Regions from separate parts of the Paenibacillus mesotrionivorans genome, predicted to be linked through region 1. Evidence: predicted binding sites of a transcription regulator. Region 1 holds the regulator's gene; each other region holds the start of a gene.
What was found. The regulator Rex, encoded in region 1, represses fermentation and respiration genes when NADH is low (regulators of the CRP and FNR family bind a similar motif). The targets are predictions, from matches to a motif close to TTGTGAAATATTTCACAA.

Region 1 (7,428 bases):
CGGCCCCTCCGGTTCTCGCTCTCGTGATCATAAACAGAGCAACTGCTATCAAGCCCATAAATACAACCGGAATCACATTCAGCCCGATAAAAGCGAGAAACGCGATAACAACAGGGACAATGCCGATCAGAATTTCCTTCCCGTATTTCATCATTGGCTCCACACTCCCATCTTGGCAGCGGTACGGGGCAGGATTACAAACTTCACATGCTCCCCTTCCGTCAAACGCACATAAACATTATCGTCATCCATCTCGGTTTGAACGGACAAGCCTTGAAGCTGGCCTGCCTTAGCGTTCAAAGCAGCCGGAATATCGGCGTAACGGCGGGTTTCCATGGCCTGGGCCACGTCGAACAATGCAGTAGACCACCAGTTCTCCAGCTGCGGGGAGGTGTTGCTGGTCACTTTAATCTCAGGCACCCGGTCACCGGCTACCTCGTCGTTCTTTTGGCTAATTTTGTGAACAATTTCACGTATATTAGCTTGATTGTTAAGCTGTACATTAAACACCGTCTTTTGCCCGGAGATGCTGGCCTTGTAATCCACAACCCCAGCTGTCTCATTCAAAGCATGATTCAAAGGACTTTCTAGAGCGACACTATGATAAATAAACCATCCGCCGAACAGAACGGCCGCCGATGCGACAACAGCAATTAGAATAGGTGTTGCTTTGAGCTTCAAGGGATGTCCCCCTTCCTGTAATTAAAAAAGATTCGTTATTTAGAATGAATACTAATATAATAATGAGTATATCACTTTTTTATATACTAGAGTATATCAACTTTGTGAATACTTCTTAGCGAATTTGTGGAAAGAAAAAAGACACCCTTCCAGGTGTCTTGACAACATTTAACCTTTTGCTCCCAATCTATAGGTATCCAAGAGTTCGCCGTCGGCGAACCGGTAATAGCCGTAGAAGCCTTCCGTACGCCCGTTTTCCTGCTCGCGCTCGTAATAAACCTCCCACACCAGCTCTTGCTCCAGCTTACCCGGTGTAACCCGGAGAATGCGGGCAGCGGGATCCGCGGCAGTCACCTTCGACGAAACATTGGCCATAGAAATACCGTTGGACTCATATTCTGTATGGATCCCCGATTCTTCTCCGATCCATACGATCATTTTTTTCTGGAGTTTGTCTTCTCCGAAGACGATGCGCCAGGTTTCCGTTCCAATAAAGGTGTCCACCCGGTCGGCCTTCACCATCATGGTCTGGCTGTAAGCGGTCAGGACCGCCTCCTTCTTCTCCTGCCATTCCCCCGCGGTCAGACGCTCCCCGAATATAAACAGTCCAAGGAGCAGTACAGCCAAGCAGATGCTCCCCAGAAGCACATTCTTTTTCCAGCGGCTCATTCTCCCATCCCTCTTGTAGCGGCCTTAAGCTCCTTAACATGCTACATGCAGAGCTTATCTTCCGATAATCCCCTCGTAGCGGCGTTGGAATTCGGCCTTGATTTTTTCCTCGTCCAGCGTGAGGCATTCCCCGTTCTTCACCGTTTGTTTGCCGTTCACCCACACATCGGTGACATCCCCGGCTGAAGCGGAATAAATGATATGGGATACGTAGTCGGTCCGGGGGTAGAAGTGGGGACGGTTGTTATCCAGACCGATAAAGTCCGCCTTCATCCCCGCCTTGAGGACACCGGTGTCCGGCAGCCACAAGGATTTGGCCCCGTCGGCCGTACCCATGCGGAATGCAACTGTAGCCGGAACGGCAGTGGGATCGCCGGAGACTCCTTTATGGATCAGGGCGGCCAGGCGCGCTTCCTCGAACATATCCAGATTATTGTTGCTGGCGGAGCTGTCCGTACCCAGGGAAACCAGGAGCCCTGCGGCAAGCAAGTCCGGCACCCGGGCCACACCGCTGGCCAGCTTGAGATTGCTGCCCGGATTATGGCTGATGCGCACGTCATAGCGGCAGAGAATATCGATTTCATCATCCGTCAAATGCACTCCGTGGGCAATCAGGCAGGGCCGGCCGAATACACCCAGCTTCTCCAGGTGGGCGGCGGGGCGCAGACCGTATTGGGCTACATTCTCCTCCACTTCCCGGATGGTTTCAGACATATGGATATGAATAGGCAGGTCCAGCTCATGTGCGGCTTGCACGATGCGTTCAATATAATCAGGCGGGCATGTGTACGGGGCGTGGGGCGACATCATCGTAGTGATTCGTCCGTCTGCCTTGCCGTTCCACTCTCTGGCGAAACGGATCGCCTCCTGCAGCTTCCGGTCCTGCTCCTCCGGCGGACACAGTCCGATGACTCCCCGGGCCAGAACGGCGCGGATCCCGGATTCCTCTACAGCCTTGGCCACCTCATCCATATGGTCATACATATCCACGAAGGTCGTGGTGCCGCCCTTCATCATCTCGACAATGGACAGAAGGGTCCCGCACCGCACGTCCTCTGCAGTAAATTTGGCTTCATTGGGCCACATTTTCTCCGAGAGCCATACCTGCAGGGCCAGATCATCCCCGTAGCCGCGCAAATAAGCCATCGCCGCATGGCCATGGGTATTCACCCAGCCGGGCATAAACAGCTTGCCGCGGGCGTCCAGGCGCTGGACATTGCTTTCACCCGGTTGGCCGGGATAGGCCCCCTCCTCAAGCTCCGTTATCCGGTCACCCTCTACCGCCATATATCCTTTCACTACCGGGCGCACTGCGTCGCCGGTGACAAAAACACCGTTTTCAATAACCAGTCGGGTCATCCGATAAGCCCCTTTCCTGTTGCTGCAGAATTATAAGTGCCGCAGGCAATCTCTTTTCTTCACTCTACAATGACCGGAAGGGAAAATCAAGAAAAGATCCATTGCATACGGGACGGAGAATATGGTATTTTAAGAGTTACGGATGCATAACAAAGGATGCATGAAGTTTTCGAATAAACGGGCACTTGAATGCCCGCAAGCCTTGGAGGTCTTTGGACATGGCAATCGGCAAGAAACAGGACGAGGATTTTTACGTACTGCTGACACAATCCGCAGAGAATACGCTTCAGGCTGCCCACGTATTCCGCCAGGCGATGATGAGCGAAGGCTCCCCTACCGCCTACCAGCAGGAGCTTCGCGACTTGGAGCATAAGGGAGACACCATTACCCACTCCGTTTTCCGCGGGCTGAACAAGGTGTTTATTACCCCCATCGACCGGGAGGACATTCTGGCTCTGGCTGCCAAGATGGACGACGTGATCGACGGCATTGAAGAATGCATCGCGCGGTTTGATTATTTGAATATTCAGGCTACGGATCATTACATGAAGGAGTTCTCGGTTGTGCTGGTGAATGCCTGCCAATACATACTGGACGCCATCAAGCTGCTTTCCAAGAAGAAGTACATGCAGATTGCCGAATTCACCGTGAAGATCAACAGCATGGAGAACGAAGGAGACAAGCTGCTCCGTCAAGGCATCAAGGATATTTTCCACAATCCCAAGGATCCGTACCATGACTTCAAGCTGAAGGAAATGTATGAACAGCTGGAGCTGACTACTGATGCCTGCGAGAACGTGGCCGACATTCTGGACGGCATTGTATTGAAGTACGCGTAAGTGATGGTTTGAAAGAGACTGCCCCAGGGCGGTCCACAGCCGGCTGCAATCGATGATTGCGGCCTTTTTTTATTTTGAGGCTTACACTACACCAACGTACTGCATGTTCAAACTTTGCTTTAGAGGGTTGCACACGTTAGAACGTTACTCCCATTCTCTTCCGAAATGCAAAAGTACATTTATTGGAGAGACAAACCTTCGTTTTATCGTCTTTCCTGCAAAAATGCAGTTATTTCCATCACATGGGGGCATTATGAAGCCTGGGCGGAGGAAATAGGTGCACTTTTGCATTTGGTATGCAGCAAACGTCGGGTTCCGGGGAGAATAGATGCACTTTTGCAAGGAGAAACGCCCGCTGTTCGATCGCCAAAAACCACCTCCACAAAAACATCAAAAAAAGGGATGCCCGCCTGATGGGGACATCCCTTTCCACATAATATTCTGTATGCCGCTATTCGTCCAAATAATAGGCCAGGCTTTGCAGATCCGTCGTAAAGTCCGCATTATGCACCCGGATGTGCATCGGAACCTTAATAATCACCGGCGCAAAGTTCAGGATCGCTTCTACCCCGCCGCGCACGAATTCATCCGCCACCGACTGGGCCTCCGAAGCCGGAACCGTGATAATGCCAATTCGGATGGCCTCCTCACGAATCGTCCCAACCAGCTCCTTCATAGGATGCACCTGCAGGTTATTGATGCTGGTGCCCACCTTGTCCGGACTGTCGTCGAAGATGGCCGTAATCTTCATATTGTCCTTCAGATAGACATTGTAGTTGCACAGCGCCCGTCCCAGGTTTCCCGCTCCCACCAGGGCAACGGCAATGTCTTGGTTCAGCTTCAGAATCTGCCGGATCTTCTCGATGAGGTAATTCACATCGTATCCGATCCCCTTCTTGCCGAACTCCCCGAAATACGCCAGATCCTTGCGGATTTGGGCCGGGTTCAGGTCCAACTTGTTGCCCAGGTCCTGGGAGGACACAGTCTGGACATTCTTCATATTCAATTCGTTAAGAAACCTTAGATATACCGGAAGCCTTCGTACGACGGCCTCCGAAATCTTCTCCGTCTTCAACCTTCCTCACTCCTCATCCATTCCATGATTCTCGGCACCAATTGCGAAGTTGTCATATGCTCAATCTTCGGCCCGGGCAGGGAGTAAAGAAAATGCTTGCCGTATGCCGTATCAATCACCCGGGTATCATAGACAATAACCGTTCCTTTATCGGTGGCGGTCCGCACCAGCCGGCCGAAGCCCTGTTTGAAGCGGATAACCGCCTGGGGCACAGAATATTTGATAAAGGGGTTCTGTCCTTTTTCCTTATAAAGCTCGCACTTGGCCTCCACAAGAGGATGGTTGGGCGGCTGAAAAGGCAATCTCACAATAGCCAGGCAGCTTAACGCATCTCCGGGAATGTCCACACCCTCCCAGAAGGAGCTGGTGCCCAGCAGGACACTTGCGGCACTGTCCTTGAACATCCGCGTCAGCTTACTCCGGTTGCCGCCGTCCATCCCCTGCCCCAGCACCTGAATCCCTCTTGAGGCCAGCTCTTCCTTCAGCCTCTGGTGAACCGCCTTCAGCATCCGGTACGAGGTGAACAGCACAAGCATTCTTCCGTTGGTTGCCACCGCCACATCGCGCAGAGATTCCGTAAGCTTCTCGATATAATACGCTTCGGCGGCACTGCCCTTAATATTGGGAAAATCGCGGGGCACCGCTACCAGCGCCTGCTCCCTGTATTGAAAGGGGGATGGCAGAATGACCGTCCGGACCTTGCCGGACGGGCTATTCTCCATAAGCCCCAGCTGTTCGCAGATATAATGAAATTTCTTGTCCACGGACAAGGTGGCAGATGTCAATATTATACTATCTTTTGCATCAAAAAAGAACTGTCGAAGAATGGCGCTTACATCCGCAGGAACACTTACCAATTGAAGGGACTTACTCTTGAACTGGCTGCTCGCTTCCAGCCAATACACATCATCCTGCTCAGGCATATGCATAAACCTGTGAAGGGTATCCCGGTGCCTGTCCAGATCCTTGCCGGCCCCGTTCAAATCCGTAACCAGAGTCTGTATGCCCAGGTCATCCTGGACATCCTTCCAATCATTCAGCAGCCGGTCCAGCTGCCGCGAAGCTTCACCAAGGCCAACGTAGATATTCTCCTCCATCTTCCGGAGAGTCTCCCAGCTAGGAGGAAGCATGGCGGGTTTAACCCGCACCACCAGCTGCCCGGCTTCCGCCGATGCAGGGTCGGAGGCGCTGGCCGACATTCCCGCAAAGTCATACAGCAGCTGGGACAGCTCGTCCCAGTGCTCCTTGGCCTCCACCAGCTTCTCCTCCACGTCCACTATAGCCCGCAGCCACTTGGATGCTTTATCCCCAGCCGCATGCTCTTGAATACGCATGGATACCAACGGCAGGAGGCCCGAACGGGAATCCTTATACAGCCATGTCAACGTGTGCACAAAGCTAAGGTAATGCAGCTCCAAGCCCAGATGCTTGGCCGCTACCTCCTCGAAGTGATGAGCCTCGTCCACGATTAACTGCGAATAAGCCGGCAGCAGCCGGTTCTCCGCTTTAATATCCGTAAACAGCAGGGAATGATTGACGATAATCACGTCCGCCTGGGTAGATTCATGCTTTGCCCGGTGGTAGAAGCAGCGCCGGAACCAAGGGCAGTGGCGGTTCAAGCAAGAATCCGCATCGCTTTGCACATCCTGCCAGAAGTCATTGCCTTTGGAGGTCAAATACAGCTCCTCGTCGTCTCCCCGTTCTGTGTCAGAGAGCCATACGGTCATTTGCGCAGCCGTCAGCCGGTCATCGCGGCCGTTGGCGAAGTCTGCCGTATTCACCTTGGTCTCGAATTTGCGGAGGCACAGATAATGATTACGCCCCTTCAGAACAGCCGCCTCGAACCCAAAAGGAAACAGCTCCTGCAAAAGCGGGATATCCCGCTGGCGCAGCTGCTCCTGAAGCTGGATGGTATGGGTGCTGACCACGATTTTCTTCTCTTCGCTGATGCCGTAATGAAGGGCTGGGATCAAATAAGCCAAGGACTTTCCGGTCCCCGTTCCCGCCTCAATCAGCAGGTGGGCGCTGTCGGATAAAGCCCCCTGTACATCACGAATCATCTGGGCCTGGGCAGGCCGCTCCTCGTAGCCGGGGAATTTCTCCTTCATCCGCTCTGTGAGATAGGCATGGAATTCCTCGAAGGGTTTGTCCAGCCATTCCTTGTCTGCCCGCGGCTTTTTCTCCTCGCCCCATTCCCCGGCCTTCAGGGAATATTGCCGGAAATACCGGTCCAAATTGGGATCCACCGGAGTAGCAATTTCCTTCAACCCCAGAATTTCCTTTAGAAACCAGCTGAGGTCTGTATTTTCCATTTCGAACAGATAGGAAAGGCGCTGCACCGTGAGCAGATCCAAATCCTCGAAGCGTTCCAGCACCTTCACCCATAGAAGAGCCGTTGCCTCTGCGTCCGAATCCGCCTGGTGGGGTCGTTCATGGGGGATCTCCATGGTTTGGGTAACCATGGACAGCTGCAGGCTGCCAAGCATGGGGAACAGCATACGCAAAAAATCCAGGGTATCGAGAACCCTTCCGGAAAAGGGACGATACCCCGAAATATCCAACCCCCGCTGCAAAAAGCCGAGGTCAAAGGAAACGTTATGACCCACCAGCACCGCATCCTCCAACATTGGAGCCATCTGTGCCATCACACTTTCCACAGACGGAGCAGACTCCACCATTTGGTCGGTAATGCCGGTTAAGGTGGTTATAAATTCGGGAATAGGCCCCGATGGTTTAATGAAGGAGGCGTATCTGCCGGTAATTTCAGTATCTTCCAGGATGACCAGTCCGGCTTGAATGATTTCG
Region 2 (7,428 bases), on a different contig from region 1:
TTGTATGTCCCGACGGAAATGAATGGTCTGTCAGCGGTTTTTTGCATATATTGATATGGGGCAGGACAAGGTATGGGCGCAGCCGGGGATATTTCTTCTTCATAATATGGACGGGAACATGGCTTAAGGTAAGGGCCAGGAAGCTCTGCATGGCCACCTCATTCCAGGGGCTGGGTCCGAATATGGACATCCCCAGGGTGAACAGGATGGTCAGAGTTGCGCCTCCCATGTGGGTGATCCGGTTCATCAGCCAATCGGTAAGAACATGCTGTCTTTTGTTCACCCAACGGAACATCTCGACTTCCCTGTACTGCAGCCAGGTGACTACACGGCTCATGGCTTCCGCCTCCTCTATTTATGATCCCGCCCTCATGCAATCGCGGAGATGTTCAACCCCGGCAATTGCGGGTATAGGTTGTATATTACCTTTATAATCGTACTTTTTTTATGTTAAACGCAGATCAACGCACAGAACGGAAAATGTAAAATTTACTTGCGTTTGACGATATCCGAATAATCCGGGTCTATAATGAATGTAAGCATGATCTCTAAAGGGGGAATATTCGTGAAAGTGGCATTGTTTACCGATACGTTCCTGCCCGATGTCAATGGAGTCGCCCGGACTCTTGGCCGCTGGGTGGATTATCTGGAGAGCCACGGAGCGACCTGCCGTGTGTTTGCACCCCAGAGCGACGGCGAGGCCGGATCGGACTACAACAGCTTGCTGGTGGAACGTTTCTACAGTGTGCCGTTCCTGTTGTACCCGGAGTGCAAGCTGGCCATCCCTAACCCCATCAGCATCAAAAAGACGCTTCAGGAGTTCAAGCCGGACATTATCCATTGCGCCACACCGTTCAATCTTGGCCTGTACGGGCTGCATTACGCCAAGAAGCACAAAATCCCGGTAGTGGCTTCCTACCATACTCATTTTGACCAGTACCTGCAGTATTACAAGATCCAATGGGTGGAGGGTATGCTCTGGCGGTATCTGGGCTGGTTCCACCAGACCTGCCGCAAAATTTACGTTCCTTCCCGGTCCACGCTTCATTATTTAATGGACAGGGGCTTCTCCAATTTGGAGGTGTGGAGCCGCGGCGTGGATGTGGCCCGCTTCCATCCGGAGGTGGACCGCGAGGCGGTGCTGCGTAAGGCAGGCGCAAATCCCGACAAATTGTCTCTTTTATATGTAGGACGTTTGGCCCCTGAGAAAAGTGTCGATGTGCTGCTGGAGGCATATGACCAGCTGCCGGAGGAGCTGAAGTCGCAGACGGAGCTGATTCTTGCCGGCGACGGACCTTTATACAAGGAGCTCACCGAATCCTATATGGATCGGACGGACATCCACTTCCTCGGATTTACCGAAGGAACGGCGCTGACGGACTTGTATGCGGCAGCGGATCTGTTCGTATTTCCCTCCGCCACGGAAACCTTCGGGAATGTGGTGCTGGAGGCTATGGCATCAGGCACAACGGTGATCGGCGCGGCTGCAGGAGGCGTCCAGGATACCGTCAGACATATGGAGACCGGATGGCTATGCCAGCCGGGAGACGCGGGGGCTTTTGCGGAAGCCATCGCCACACTTTTGGAGAACGACACCCTCCGCAGCACAATGGCCCAGTCAGGGCGGGCCTACAGTGAGCTTCAAACCTGGGATTCTATCTTCTCCCGTTTGCTGGACAGTTATCGACAAGTGGTGCCCGAACTGGGCGAATTGTCGAACCATGAGCTGGCAGCGGCTAAATAATGCGAAAGGCCCTAATTCCGGTGGAAGCACCGGAAGGGCCTCCGCATGCCCGGCGGAACCCTCAAGTTCCTAAAACAGTGGATGAAACCCCCTGCTGCTGGGTGATAATGAGAAGGACAAGATCTGGGCCTGTGGACCGGGGGTCAACTCCGCCAGAGGACAGCGAAGGTCAAGATACACCGTAAGATCGCGTTTGGATGCGCAGGACGGAGGAATTTCCCGGTTGTATTCCCTTTATTGGCCGTAAACCGCCTTAAGGAGGCGGTTTGGGGCTTTTGACAAACGGGGGTAAAGAGAGGAAAATCAGTATCGGCTTTCGAATCCAACGGAAAAGTTTTCAAAACACAAAGATTGGTTTAGAGAGAGAATGAAGAAAGGGAAGTAGTAAAAAAAGGGGGCTTACCATGCTGGACCATATTGTTTTGGCTTTGCAGCTGATATTAGCTTTAATCGGCGCGTATCAGCTTGTGCTTACGTTTTTTGGATGGGTGCGTAAAAATAACAAAAAAAGCTTCGAGCCGCAAAAGTCGTTTGCCATTCTGGTTGCCGCCCATAACGAGGGCCAGGTGGTCGGAGCGCTGCTGGAGAATTTGAAGAGGTTGAATTACCCCAAAGAGCTGTATGATGTGATGGTCATCTGTGACAACTGCACCGACAATACCGCCGATATTGCCAGAAGCCACGGCGTTTATGCTTTCGAACGTTTTAATCCCAACCTCCGCGGCAAGGGATACGCCATCGAATGGATGCTCAAGGAGCTGTGGAAGCTTCCCCGCACCTATGACGGCATCGTGATGTTTGATGCGGACAACCTGGTGGAGCAGGATTTCCTGATCCACATGAATAACGACCTTTGTGCCGGCCACCGTGTGGTCCAAGCTTATCTGGATACCAAGAATCCGCATGATTCCTGGATTACCTCCTCGTATGCCATTTCGTACTGGTACTGCAACCGTCTGTGGCAGCTGCCCCGCACCAATCTGGGGCTGGCCAATTATCTGGGCGGCACCGGCATGTGCTTTGAGACCACCCTGCTGAAGGAAATGGGCTGGGGCGCCACCAGTCTGGTGGAGGATTTGGAATTTACCATGCGCTGCGTCAAGAGGGGCATCAAGCCGTATTTCGACTATGATGCCAAGGTATACGACGAGAAGCCGTTGTCCTTTAATGCATCGGCCCGCCAACGGCTGCGCTGGATGCAGGGACACTTCGATGTGGCCCGTCGCTACTTCTTCCCCCTCGTATGGCAGGGGCTGAAGGAAGGCAACTGGGCTAAGGTGGACACCGCCGTTTATGCCTTGAACGTCTACAACCTGTTCCTGAGCGGCATCATCACCATCATGCTGTATGCCGACCAGCTCCGGCCAGAGCCGTACTTCACCTCTCTGTTCGAAAATGCGCCCTGGTTCTTCGGCGTACTGTACCTGCTGAATGTCCTGGTGTTCCCGCTGGCTCTGTATATGGAGCGGGCGCCGAAGAAGATCTGGAAGTCGCTCATCCTGTTCCCGGTGTTCCTGGTATCGTGGTACCCGGTAACCTTCTACGCCTTCTTCACCCAGAACAACAAACAATGGAGCCACACCCAGCATACCCGGGTGCTCCGGCTGGAGGAAGTACAGAGCAAGCAGGCCAGCTAAGGGCTTTAGATCCCGTGTTTGCAGATAGTTAAATTTGGTTTGACTTGACTGAGTTTCTATGTTAGACTGTTTGAGTGCTATTAAGAAGAAGCGCCCGCTTCTCACCTGACCGACAGAGCGTTGGCTGGTTCTAGTCACTTAAGTGAACGCTTAGCAGTGTTGCTTATGACGCGAGATCAGGATGTGGGCGGTTAGTGCCTGCATCCTTTTTTTAGGTTCAAGGTACAGGTGAGAAACTAGTGGAGGTGGAACGTTATTAGCAAGGATCATATGATTAACGAAGAGATTCGCGCCAAGGAAGTCCGTTTGATCGGTCCCGAAAGTGAACAACTGGGGATTAAGCCTTTCCGGGAAGCACTGCAAATGGCTCAGGATGCGAATCTGGACCTGGTAAATGTAGCGCCTACCGCCAAACCGCCGGTTTGCCGGATCATGGATTACGGCAAGTTCCGGTATGAGACCCAGAAGAAAGAAAAGGAAGCGCGCAAGAATCAGAAGATTGTTGACCTGAAGGAAGTCCGCTTCAGCGCCACCATCGACGAGCACGACTTCCAGACCAAGCTCCGCAATGTTCTGAAGTTCATTCAGGACGGAGACAAGGTGAAGTGCAGCGTACGTTTCCGCGGCCGTGAAATTACTCATGCTTCCATTGGCCAGCGTGTGCTGGAGCGGGTAGCGACTGAAGCTGAGAGCATTTGTACAGTGGAGCGCAGACCCAAACTGGAAGGCCGCAGCATGATTATGATACTGGCGCCGAAGTGATTCGGAGCCGGGAATAACTATTAGGAGGACTTCAGCAATGCCTAAGATGAAAACTCACCGTGGCGCTGCCAAGCGTTTCACGAAAACCGGTACTGGCAAAATCAAGAGAAACAAATCGGGCAAACGCCACATTCTGGAGCACAAGAGCTCCAAGCAAAAGGCCAGATTGGGCAAATCTGCCATCATGACCAAGGGCGATACCAAGCGTATTGAGTCCCTGCTGGTATACGTGAAGTAAACAACGTTTCGGACGAAATTCCCCCTCAGATTGGCTAAAGCCAATTCCGAGGCTTCCATAACATGATCCGGCCTCTGGCACGGAGCAAGTTATCAGGGCAAAGCAATTCATTTATTCAGGAGGCTGACTACTATGGCAAGAGTTAAGGGCGGGTTTGTGACTCGTCGTCGTCATAAAAAAATCTTGAAGCTGGCAAAGGGCTATTTTGGCTCCAAACACCGGTTATTCAGAACTGCTAACGAGCAGGTAATGAAGTCCCACATGTACGCATTCCGTGACCGCCGTCAAGTGAAGCGCGATTTCCGCAAGCTGTGGATCGCCCGTATCAATGCGGCTTCCCGTCAAAACGGATTGTCCTACAGCAAGTTCATGTACGGCTTGAAGCTGGCCGGCATCGACGTAAACCGCAAGATCCTGGCTGACCTGGCTGTAACCGACGCTAAGGCATTCTCCGATCTGGCTGCCGCTGCTAAGGTAAAGCTGAACGCCTAGTACCGCGGATAGACGCGTGACTGAAAAGACCCGGACCGGGAGAGCAATCTCCTTGTCCGGTTTTTTTGCATTTTAGAGGTATGAAAGGCCAGGCTATCACATAGAATCAACTAAATATTAACAATTCTCAAGATGCAATCAAATAGTATAGCAGATGAGGTAAAAAAAGTCATTTGTATAATTTTCCTTACTATTTTTGTAACAATTTCAGATAGCTGAAAACTGATTTTCATGTTAAGATTTCATTTGTAAAGTGATAAATATCACAAAAAAAGAGAGTGGATTGAACATATTGTGAAATTCGCATTTCTGTGAGAAGGGGAGTTGGCATACATGCGAATGAAAAGGCTGCTTGCTCTGTTGACTGCAGGTGCAGGAACGGCTCTTTTGAGCGGCTGCGAAAGTCTGGTGGTGTTGAATCCCCAGGGGCCTGTGGCAAGAAGCATTGCTGAGCTGATTAACTGGTCCTTGATGTGGATGCTGTTGGTCGTGGTTGTTGTGATCGGTTTGTTTGTTTTCATTGTGTGGAAATACCGGGAGAAGCCGGGGAACGAGGATTACGAGCCCCCCGAGGAGCATGGCAGCCTTGCCCTGGAGATTACCTGGGTTGTGATTCCGATCCTGATCGTGATCGCCCTGACCATTCCTACGGTGAAGGCCCTGTACAAGCTGGAGGATGTGCCTGCCGGTTATGAGGACCAGACTCCGCTTGTGATTCATGTGACCTCTGCAGACTGGAAATGGATTTTCAGCTATCCGGAGCAAAACATTGAGACAGTGAACTACGTGAATATCCCCGCGGGGCGTACGGTGGATTTCAGGCTGACCTCCGCCGGTACCATGCAGTCCTTCTGGATTCCGGCTCTTGCTGGCCAGAAGTATGCCATGGCGAAGATGGAGAACCAGCTGTTTTTGGCGGCAGACCACCCGGGCTCCTATCTGGGCCGCAACACCAACTTTAATGGCAAGGGTTATTCAGGAATGGAGTTTGAGGTTCTGAGCCAAACCCCCAAGGAGTTTGAGGAATGGGTGAGCGACGTGAAGGCCACTGCTCCCAAGCTGTCCGAGCCGGAATATGAGAAGCTGCTGGAGCCCACCCATTTGGGACGGCAGACATATTCCAACACTCACCTGGAATGGGTAAACCATGCGGATCCGGATTCCAAGTCTTACACCAATCCGGAGATGTACCGTCTGGATCACGGCTATCCGGGTAAAACCTTCACCGAGCCTGATCAATACAATGCACCAAACAGCGGTGAATCCCAAAACAACACCAAGAAAGACGGGGGTGAAAAGCATGGGCATTAAATGGGATAAAATACTGGTAACCGGGGATCCGATGATTCTCGGCGCCCAGATTTCGATTGTTCTGGTATCGGTGGGCATTGTAGCGCTGCTGATTTATCTCAAGCGCTGGCAATGGCTGTGGAAAGAATGGATCACCACGGTTGACCACAAGAAAATCGGTATCATGTATATACTCTCAGGTGTGGCTATGTTCTTCCGCGGCGGTATGGACGGTCTGATGATGAAGGTCCAGACCTCTCGCCCGGAAATGGAATTTTTAAATGCGCAGCATTATAACGAGGTCTTCACGACTCACGGTGTGGTCATGATTTTGTTCATGGCCATGCCTATGCTCATCGGTCTTATGAATATTATTATTCCGCTGCAGATCGGCGCCCGCGACGTGGCATACCCACAATTGAATGCTCTGAGCTTCTGGCTGTTCTTCAGCGGAGCCATGCTGTTCAACCTGAGCTTCGTCGTCGGCGGTTCTCCGGATGCCGGCTGGACCTCTTACTTCCCGCTGGCAGGCAAGGAGTTCAGCCCGGGTATCGGCAATAACTTTTATGCCGTGGCGCTTCAGATTTCAGGTATCGGAACGCTGATGACCGGCGTCAACTTTATTGTGACGATTATGAAGATGCGTGCTCCGGGGATGACCCTGTTCAAGATGCCTATGTTTACTTGGACCTCCCTGGTTACCAACCTGATTATTGTTGCCGCGTTCCCGATTCTTACTGTGGCGCTGGCTCTGATGACCTTTGACCGTCTGTACGGCACCCACTTCTTCACAGTGTCTGCCGGGGGTATGGATATGCTGTGGGCCAATCTGTTCTGGCTCTGGGGCCATCCCGAGGTTTACATTGTTGTTCTGCCGGCTTTCGGGATTTTCTCCGAGGTGATAGCTACCTTCTCCCGCAAGACGCTGTACGGCTACACATCCATGATCGTTTCTATTGTGGGCATCTCTGTGCTAAGTATGCTGGTTTGGGTCCATCACTTCTATACTATGGGGGCCGGGCCCGGGGTAAATTCATTCTTCTCCATCTCCACCATGCTCATTGCGATTCCCACCGGGGTGAAGATGTTCAACTGGCTGTTCACCATGCGCAAGGGGCGGATCAAGATGACCACTGCTATGCTGTGGGCGCTGGCCTTTGTTCCCTGCTTCGTCATCGGCGGCGTAACCGGCGTCATGCTGGCTATGGGCGCTGCGGATTACCAGTATCACAATACCTTGTTCCTGGTGGCGCATTTCCACTATG
Region 3 (7,428 bases), on a different contig from region 1:
TTTTCCTGGAGGGCCAGCTTGGCTACTGCCTCTTCCCCGGCCTTCAATGCGATCAGCGCCTGCTGCTCCCGCTTATCCCGCATTTGCTCCGCCGCGGTCAGCTGCTGCCGCAGCCCCTGAGCGTGGTTCAAACATTGCATGTATAAACGCTCGGATTCGTCAATCTGTTCTTTCTGGCTGTACAGGTACCGGTCAATCAGCTTTACCGGATCTTCCGCCTGCTCCAGCATTTCATTCAGCGTGGCTACGCTAATATCCCGGACCCGCTTCATAATGCTCATCTGTTCGTTGCCTCCTTGCCTCTATAGTCTATAATCATTAAATCATGGGGCGGTTGCGCTTCAGAAGAGATACTCCGTAGCCGATTAATGCAATCGCCAGCACCAGGCCGATAATCCAGGAGAGCTTGCTCATCAGCACCAGACCGCCGATGATCAGAATCACCCACCCTATAAACTTGCTGCCGTTTTTGACACTGTAGAAGCCCAGAGCCACCATGGCGGCTGCGATGATGAAGCCGGCGATATTGCCTAAGCCCAGCCTGCCTACCAGAATCAAGGCGCCGCAGGCGATAAGGAGAATGGCGAACCCGCTACCTCCGTTTCGTTTCATTTGTCGTTCACCCCTTTCGTTTATGTCCTTGTGTTGTTCATGTCTTTATTTTAGGCTATACCGGCTTTCTCCAAAACGGACCCGCGACTGTTTTTCGGACTGGACCTAAGTCGGGGACCGGCACCGCCTCAAGGATAAGCCGGGGACAGGCCCTGGCCGGACCCGGATGCGCGGGATGCATATTCAGCCTGCGGCAGGCGAACATTAACCCTATCCTGCAAGCGGAAGGAGGGAGTGTCCATATGCCGGAAAACAAGGTCCACCAAGGCAATTACAAGGGAACAGGCCGGATGAAAGCGGAGAACCAGGATATGGAGTTTGTGAACGATACGCTTCAAGTCGGCGCCGACAAGAATGCCTTCAAGGATGCGGACAAGAACCGGAAGCGGAAGAAATAAAGCTTCTCGGAGAATGCCGGCCTGCCCGCCTCTCGCGGCTTAGCCGGAGGCGGTTTAGGCAAGGTAGACATAAAAGCGCTTACGCAATGACTCTTGTTCGACATACTCCGACGTCCAGGGTGGAGGGGAAACCGCCGCTTTATCCTCAGTATGCTGACTATAGCCCCATCGTTACTGCGTTACCGCATGCCTCCAACACTCTTCCAAACCGCTAACGGAACTATCCGACCCTTACAATGTAAAATCGGGACCTTTAGAAAAATAACGGAACCCAGCGACTCTTAGAGTAACAAATTGCCGTCATTGAACAGCTATTTGTCTGCTAAGTGCTTCTGGGTTCCGTTAACATTACAAACCATCTGTTTTGGGCTTTTAAGTGTCGCTAAGTTCCGTTACAGCCGGAACCCGGGGGCTTCCAGTCTGTTTCGTTCCACTACAACGGTCTGCCCCGCTCCCCGCGTCCTACTCCATCGGCCGCGCATACTCCCAACGGCTCGCATACTCCTCCAGCAACGGATGCCGGGCACCCGCAGCCGGTGGAGCAACAACCAGGCGCAGCTGGCGGATCCATTCCTTGAAGGAATCATACCCCGCCCACTTTAGCGCCAGCCTCTCCGGCATCCACACAAAAAAGGGACCGCGGTGCTTCTCCGTAAGAAAAGCCAACGCCGTATCCACAGGCGTATACTTCTTCCGCTTCCCCTCCCACTGATCCAGAAGGGCCCGGGCTCTCACAGGCAGATATGGCTCCGCTTCCTCCATGGCCGCCTCCAGCTCCTGAACCCGCCGGTAATAAGGAGAAAGCTCCGCAAGTCCCATCCGGCGCCCCGTCTCTTCGTGGATGGGATAGAGCACAATCCGGTCGAAGCCCCGCAGTCCGGCAAAGCGGTAAACCTCCGCCAGCCCGGAGACGGCTATATCCGTGAAATCCCCGTATACGATCAGTGTCCCGGTTCTAACCTCTTGCGGCGGCTCATAACCAAAAGGGACCTGTTTGTTTTCGTTGGCCACCATTTCCCCTCCATTCCTGGATTAATCGGATGCCGTCAGAAAAAGTCCAGCAAAAAGGGCTGTCCATCCGGCAAAGCAGCTTCCAACAGCTCCAGTTGGCTGGGGTCGCCTGTCAATAGACCATGCTCATACCAAAAGGAGGGCCGCTCATAACCCAGCAGCATGGAAGTGAGAATGCCGATCCCGCAGGACAGTCCTTCACCCTCCGCGCTTTCCCCGCCAATGGGTCCCCGCCGAACCTTGGGTCCAGGGCCTTGCTCCTCCGTACGCACCGTATAACTGCCTTCATTCCATGGGGCTTGCTCATCGCGGATATGGAGCTTCAGTTCCCCTGCAGCTCCAGGACGGAAAGCATAACCGTTCAGAAAAGCCTCGGCGTCCACCAGCCTTGCCATAGAATACGGCACCGTTTCATGGCTGATGCGCGGGTCCTTAAGCAGCGAAGCCAGCCTGTCTGCCGGATGAGCCATCTTCAGCACAACCTTGCCTTGGCTGCCCAGCATGGAATCATGATCGGCTACGAAATTCCATAAGCCCCTATAGGCTTCCCCGTCCAGGGCTACCCATTCCTGGATTGTTAAGATGCTGTCTGCCACCTTGTAGAGCATATATCCTGTTGCACGTCCGTCTCTGTCACAATAAACAGCTCCTAAGCCCCCTTGGTTTTTCCGAGCCAATACCCCTTCCACCCACCATTTGCGGGTGCGGACCATCATGCCGTTATGGCGTGTGGCGTAAGCCTCATAAACCGGCGCCAATACCTCCAGGTCAACGGTACGTTTGATCCGTCCGGAAGCCGCCGGAAACCGGGGCAGCTGGTGGGGGGCCAGCTCGTATTTCTTGTATTCGGTATTGGCTTCCCAGCCGAATCTCCGGTAAAACTCGAACTTGAAGGGATGGAGCATAGAGATGGTTTGGCCTTGTTCTTTCATTACCCGCAGCGAATGGGTGAGCAGGTCCGCCACTCTGCCGCCGCGGCGTTTCTCCGGCCAGGTGGCAACAGCGGCGATTCCACCCATAGCCAGCGGCCTGCCGCCCACATAAATCTCCATAGGCAAAAGCATCAGCTTCGCTTCCAGCCCATCCTCTCCATAACAACCCCAGTTCTCAGAGGGCATCAAAGTTGCGGCCCGTTTAGCCCGCTCCTCAGGTGTCAACGTGTACTGAAATGCAAAAGAGGAAAGACGTGAGTATTCCTCCCTTTCATCCTCCTGCATCTGGCGAATCTGTCTCATTCCTTGTCCTCCAATCGGTTTGCCAAAACATTGGCGCAATCCGGGCATACGTCCATACCACCCAGCGGCCCCGGCATATAGTGTATTATTCGTTTCCGCATTACCCCCGCTTGAAACTCTTGAGGGGAGGTGAACAACAATGGGTTATGCTGCTGCAGCTGCAGGTTGCGGTCCCGTAGGTGGCGGTTTTACCACTACTGGCGTTATTCTGGTGCTCTTCATTTTGCTGGTGATCATCAGCAGAGCATGGGTATTCTAATCTGAATCTCCCTTCGCTTTTCAAAAAGCCTTTCGGCTAATGCCGGAAGGCTTTTTGCTAGGGCGTATTTGCAAACACGCCCTATTTTATCCCCCGATCTGGGACATCCTCCGCACCGTTGGGGTATGGGATGCCCCGGTATCGGACATGGCCAGAGCCATCTCATGGTTTTCAGGTTTGGTCGCCAGCGCTTTGCGGATCAGTATACGGAGCGCTTCGTCATCTCCGATGCTGCTTCTTACATGGAATTCATCGGACCAGTACAAACAGGGTTTGATATATCCGTCTGCAGTCAACCGCAGCCGGTTACAGGCCTGGCAGAAATGGTCGCTGACCGGATGGATCAGCCCAAAGGTACCCTCCGCCCCCTGAAGACGGTAATTCTCCGCAGGCCCATTGCCGGTTATACCCCCGGCAGGCTCCACAGCCAGGCCCAAGGCCTCCGCTTGGCGCAGCACCTCTTCCAGAGGCAGATATCCGGACTTCCAATCCTTCCCGCTGTGGCCGATAGGCATATATTCAATAAAACGGACATTCAGTTTGCGGTCCAGCGTTAGCTTCAGGAAATCGGCGATTTCATCGTCATTGACCCCTTTGACCAAAACCACATTCAGCTTCACGGGATCAAGCCCGGCCCGGAGAGCCGCGTCCACACTGGCCAGCACCTTCCGGATATCGCCGCCTCTTGTGATCAGACGGAACCGGTCCTCCCGCAGGCTGTCCAGGCTGATGTTAATCCGGGTAAGCCCGGCCAGCTTTAAAGCTTCCGCTTTTTTCTCCAAAAAGATGCCGTTGGTCGTCAATCCGATATCCTCGATGCCGGGAACCGCCGCCAACATGGCGACCAGCTCCGGCAAATCCTTGCGCAGCAGAGGCTCACCCCCGGTTAGCCGCAGCTTGCGGATGCCCATGCCGGCCAATACCCGGACAACCTCCCGGATCTCCTCGGCCTGCAGAATGTTTTCCTCAGGTTCAAACTCCACACCCTCCTCCGGCATACAATACACACACCGCAGGTTGCAGCGGTCGGTTACGGATATCCGGATATAATCATGCTTGCGTCCGTGTTTATCCGTCAGCTGCTCCTCCATGTCTCCACCTCCTGTCTCTAAGAATCTCCAGCTCCGCATGGAACAATGTCTTTGTTTCAGCCACCATAGCGCGGATTTCAGGCAAGGTGGCGCGGTCAATATGAATACCGGCCACCACCGTAACCGCTTTGCCCAGCGTGCTGCAGGCCATATCCGCCAGCTCACGGGCAAGCTCGGCCTCCTTGTGGCCGGGCAGCCCGATGACCTCCGTATGGACGCCGCCGCCTTCGGTGGGATACGAAACCGCTGTTGCACCGATATGGGCTTGTCCTCCGGTAACCAGCAGAATATAGTCCGCGCCGGCTTCGATGGTCCGCACAGACAGCCCGTAGAGATTGCGGATTGTCATCTTCTGACCCCTTTAACGTTTTCATATGATTATAACAAACAAAAACGCCGCCTGCATGCAGACGGCGTAACATTATGATCACATATCAGGATACTTTAGCAGGAAAAAAACTGTTCCAGATCCATCAGCATTTGCTCCGCCAGCGGAAACAAATTCTCTTCTTCATTGCGGAAGTGACCGGCAAGCACATTGTAGGCCTCCAGCAGGGAAGCCGCAGCCTCCTTGGCCTTCTCACTGTTGACGGGAGCCGAAGCCCCTTCCAGGATTTGCAGGAAGCGCATAATATGGCCGTGAGCCAGCTTATGCTCCTGCTCCAGCGCCATCAGCTGCTCCAGATCCTGGCCGGAATAGTCGCGCACCATGGGAAACAGGACTTGATCCTCCCACAAGGAGTGGGCATCCATTTTCTCCACAAACTGAATGGTTTTGCCGCGGAGATAGTTCAGAGATACGCTCCAATTCAGCACATCCTCATCCTGTCCCACTACCTTGGCCATGCCATAAAGCTCCATCATTTCCCGCTTCAGCAGCTCATGCTCTTCCTTCAGCTGTTCCATTCCGTCTCCCAGCACGTCTACTGTACTAACCACTTGCTCTTCACGGGATAACGTTTGAAGCATGTTCATCCACTCCTCTGTATTCATCGCCACAATCGGGTGTGATGCTTATGGCAACCTCTATCTTCGATAAATATAATTTATATGGCGATAACTTATACCATCAGTATAGTCTCTGCCATATGGTTCATCTGTGATTATAATCACAAAGTATGCCGCTGAATATTGCTAACTTGTGTCATCTCATTTTTTCCCTTCACTCCAAAAAAATACCCGGCCTCCCGCTGCTGTTCACCAGGAACAGAAGGAGAGAGCCGGGCACCAATATGAGGACGAAGAATTAACGGTTGATCATGCCGCAGCTGTCTGCTTTGCCGCAGGTGGAGCTGGCGCTGCCGCAATTGCAGGCGGTGCCGCCGTTTTTGCGATTCTTCAGATAACGGAAAACAGTAAAGCCGACGATGCCGACAACCACTGCGATAATAATTACATCTGCCATGTGAATCCCTTCTTCCTTATGAGTATGGCGATGGATGGACTTGACTCTAGAGTCCGATTCCCAGGAGACGGCCGACTTGATATACAAGAAGCGAGATGGTCCAGGCAATGCCGCATTGGTAGGCCACGGTGAACAGGGTCCATTTCCAGGAGCCCAGTTCCTTCTTGGCTGTGGCGATAGCCGCAAAACAAGGGGCATACAACAGAACGAATACCATGACGGAGAAAGCCGCAAGCGGCGAGAAATATCCATGCAGGGCAGTGCTGAGGGCGTTGGTCAGCTCTTCCGTGCCCTCATTGATGTAGAGAATTCCCAAGGTGCTGACTACCGCTTCCTTGGCGATCAAACCGGTCAGCAGCGCAGCGCCTACCTGCCAGTGCACTTCGCCGGTGCCGTTAATCACACCGAAGCCGTTCCAGGTAAAGATCGGAGCGATCAGCTTGCCGATGGAGCCGAAGATGCTATCTGCAGCGTCCCCCACCATATGGAAGGAGAAATCGAAGGTTTGCAGCACCCAGATGACTACGCTCATGGACAGCAGGATGGTACCCACCTTCACCACATAGCCGCGGGCTTTTTCCCAGGTATGCATCATAACGGACTTCAAGGAAGGCAGTCGGTACGGCGGCAGCTCCATAACAAACGGAGGTGCTTCACCCTTAAATACCGTTTTGTTCAAAATGATACAAGAGAGCATGGCCACAAGAATGCCCAGGCCGTAAATACTGAATGTGACAAGCCCCTGATTGGAGGCGAAGAAGGCGCCGGCGAACACGGCGTATACCGGGATCCGGGCTCCACAGGACATAAACGGCATCAGGGTGATGGCCAGCTTCCGGCTCCGGTCATCCTCCAGGGTCCGGGTGGCCATAATGGCGGGAACGCCGCAGCCATACCCCATCAGAAGCGGAACGAAGGCTTTGCCGGACAGGCCAAAGCGTCTGAACACACGGTCCATCACGAAGGCGATGCGGGCCATATACCCGACGTCCTCCAGAATGGACAGACAGAGCATCAGGATTACAACAAGGGGCAGAAAGCCGAGTACTGATCCAATACCTGCAAAGATACCGTCAATTACCAGGCCCGTAACCGTATCGGATGCTCCGACGGTTTCCAGGAAGGTCGCTACCCAGCCCGGGATGGTTTCCCCGGTGAATTCTGCGAAGGGATCGGCGATAAGTGCAGCCACCGGACCCAAGGAAATCTGGAATACGGCATACATAATCAATATGAAGATCGGAATGCCCAGGTAGCGGTTGGTGACAATCTTGTCCACCTTATCGGAAAAGGTCAAATCCCCTTCCTTTCTTCCCTTCTTCACATGCTTTTCGATGGCTTCACTGATATATTTGTAACGCAGGTCGGCAATCATCGACTCCAGATCACCCTCGGCGCCTTCGGCCTGGGCCACGAT

Region 2: qoxA (cytochrome aa3 quinol oxidase subunit II) is a predicted target of Rex. The motif match lies at 5,125-5,142, and genes of this name have one in related genera.
Region 3: ACI1P1_RS06335 (hemerythrin domain-containing protein) is a predicted target of Rex. The motif match lies at 5,704-5,721, and genes of this name have one in related genera.

The regions. Positions count from the first base shown of each region.
Region 1 is NZ_JBJURJ010000001.1:266,952-274,379, forward strand. It holds gene ACI1P1_RS01230 (AAA family ATPase) at 1-154, opposite strand, end outside; gene ACI1P1_RS01235 (hypothetical protein) at 151-681, opposite strand; gene ACI1P1_RS01240 (cell wall elongation regulator TseB-like domain-containing protein) at 850-1,350, opposite strand; gene ACI1P1_RS01245 (amidohydrolase) at 1,405-2,709, opposite strand; gene ACI1P1_RS01250 (DUF47 domain-containing protein) at 2,928-3,548, shown strand; gene ACI1P1_RS01255 (redox-sensing transcriptional repressor Rex) at 4,000-4,623, opposite strand; gene dinG (ATP-dependent DNA helicase DinG) at 4,620-7,428, opposite strand, start outside.
Region 2 is NZ_JBJURJ010000006.1:13,518-20,945, reverse strand. It holds gene ACI1P1_RS10065 (phosphatase PAP2 family protein) at 1-337, opposite strand, end outside; gene ACI1P1_RS10060 (glycosyltransferase family 4 protein) at 566-1,744, shown strand; gene ACI1P1_RS10055 (glycosyltransferase family 2 protein) at 2,149-3,381, shown strand; ribosomal protein L20 leader region at 3,458-3,599, shown strand; gene infC (translation initiation factor IF-3) at 3,652-4,143, shown strand; gene rpmI (50S ribosomal protein L35) at 4,181-4,381, shown strand; gene rplT (50S ribosomal protein L20) at 4,514-4,873, shown strand; gene qoxA (cytochrome aa3 quinol oxidase subunit II) at 5,213-6,184, shown strand; gene qoxB (cytochrome aa3 quinol oxidase subunit I) at 6,174-7,428, shown strand, end outside.
Region 3 is NZ_JBJURJ010000003.1:402,333-409,760, forward strand. It holds gene ACI1P1_RS06295 (PspA/IM30 family protein) at 1-281, opposite strand, end outside; gene ACI1P1_RS06300 (LiaF transmembrane domain-containing protein) at 319-612, opposite strand; gene ACI1P1_RS06305 (hypothetical protein) at 855-1,010, shown strand; gene ACI1P1_RS06310 (hypothetical protein) at 1,473-2,024, opposite strand; gene ACI1P1_RS06315 (GNAT family N-acetyltransferase) at 2,057-3,256, opposite strand; gene ACI1P1_RS06320 (YjcZ family sporulation protein) at 3,396-3,515, shown strand; gene moaA (GTP 3',8-cyclase MoaA) at 3,602-4,606, opposite strand; gene lpdD (prenylated flavin chaperone LpdD) at 4,584-4,955, opposite strand; gene ACI1P1_RS06335 (hemerythrin domain-containing protein) at 5,051-5,575, opposite strand; gene ACI1P1_RS06340 (FeoB-associated Cys-rich membrane protein) at 5,853-6,011, opposite strand; gene feoB (ferrous iron transport protein B) at 6,058-7,428, opposite strand, start outside.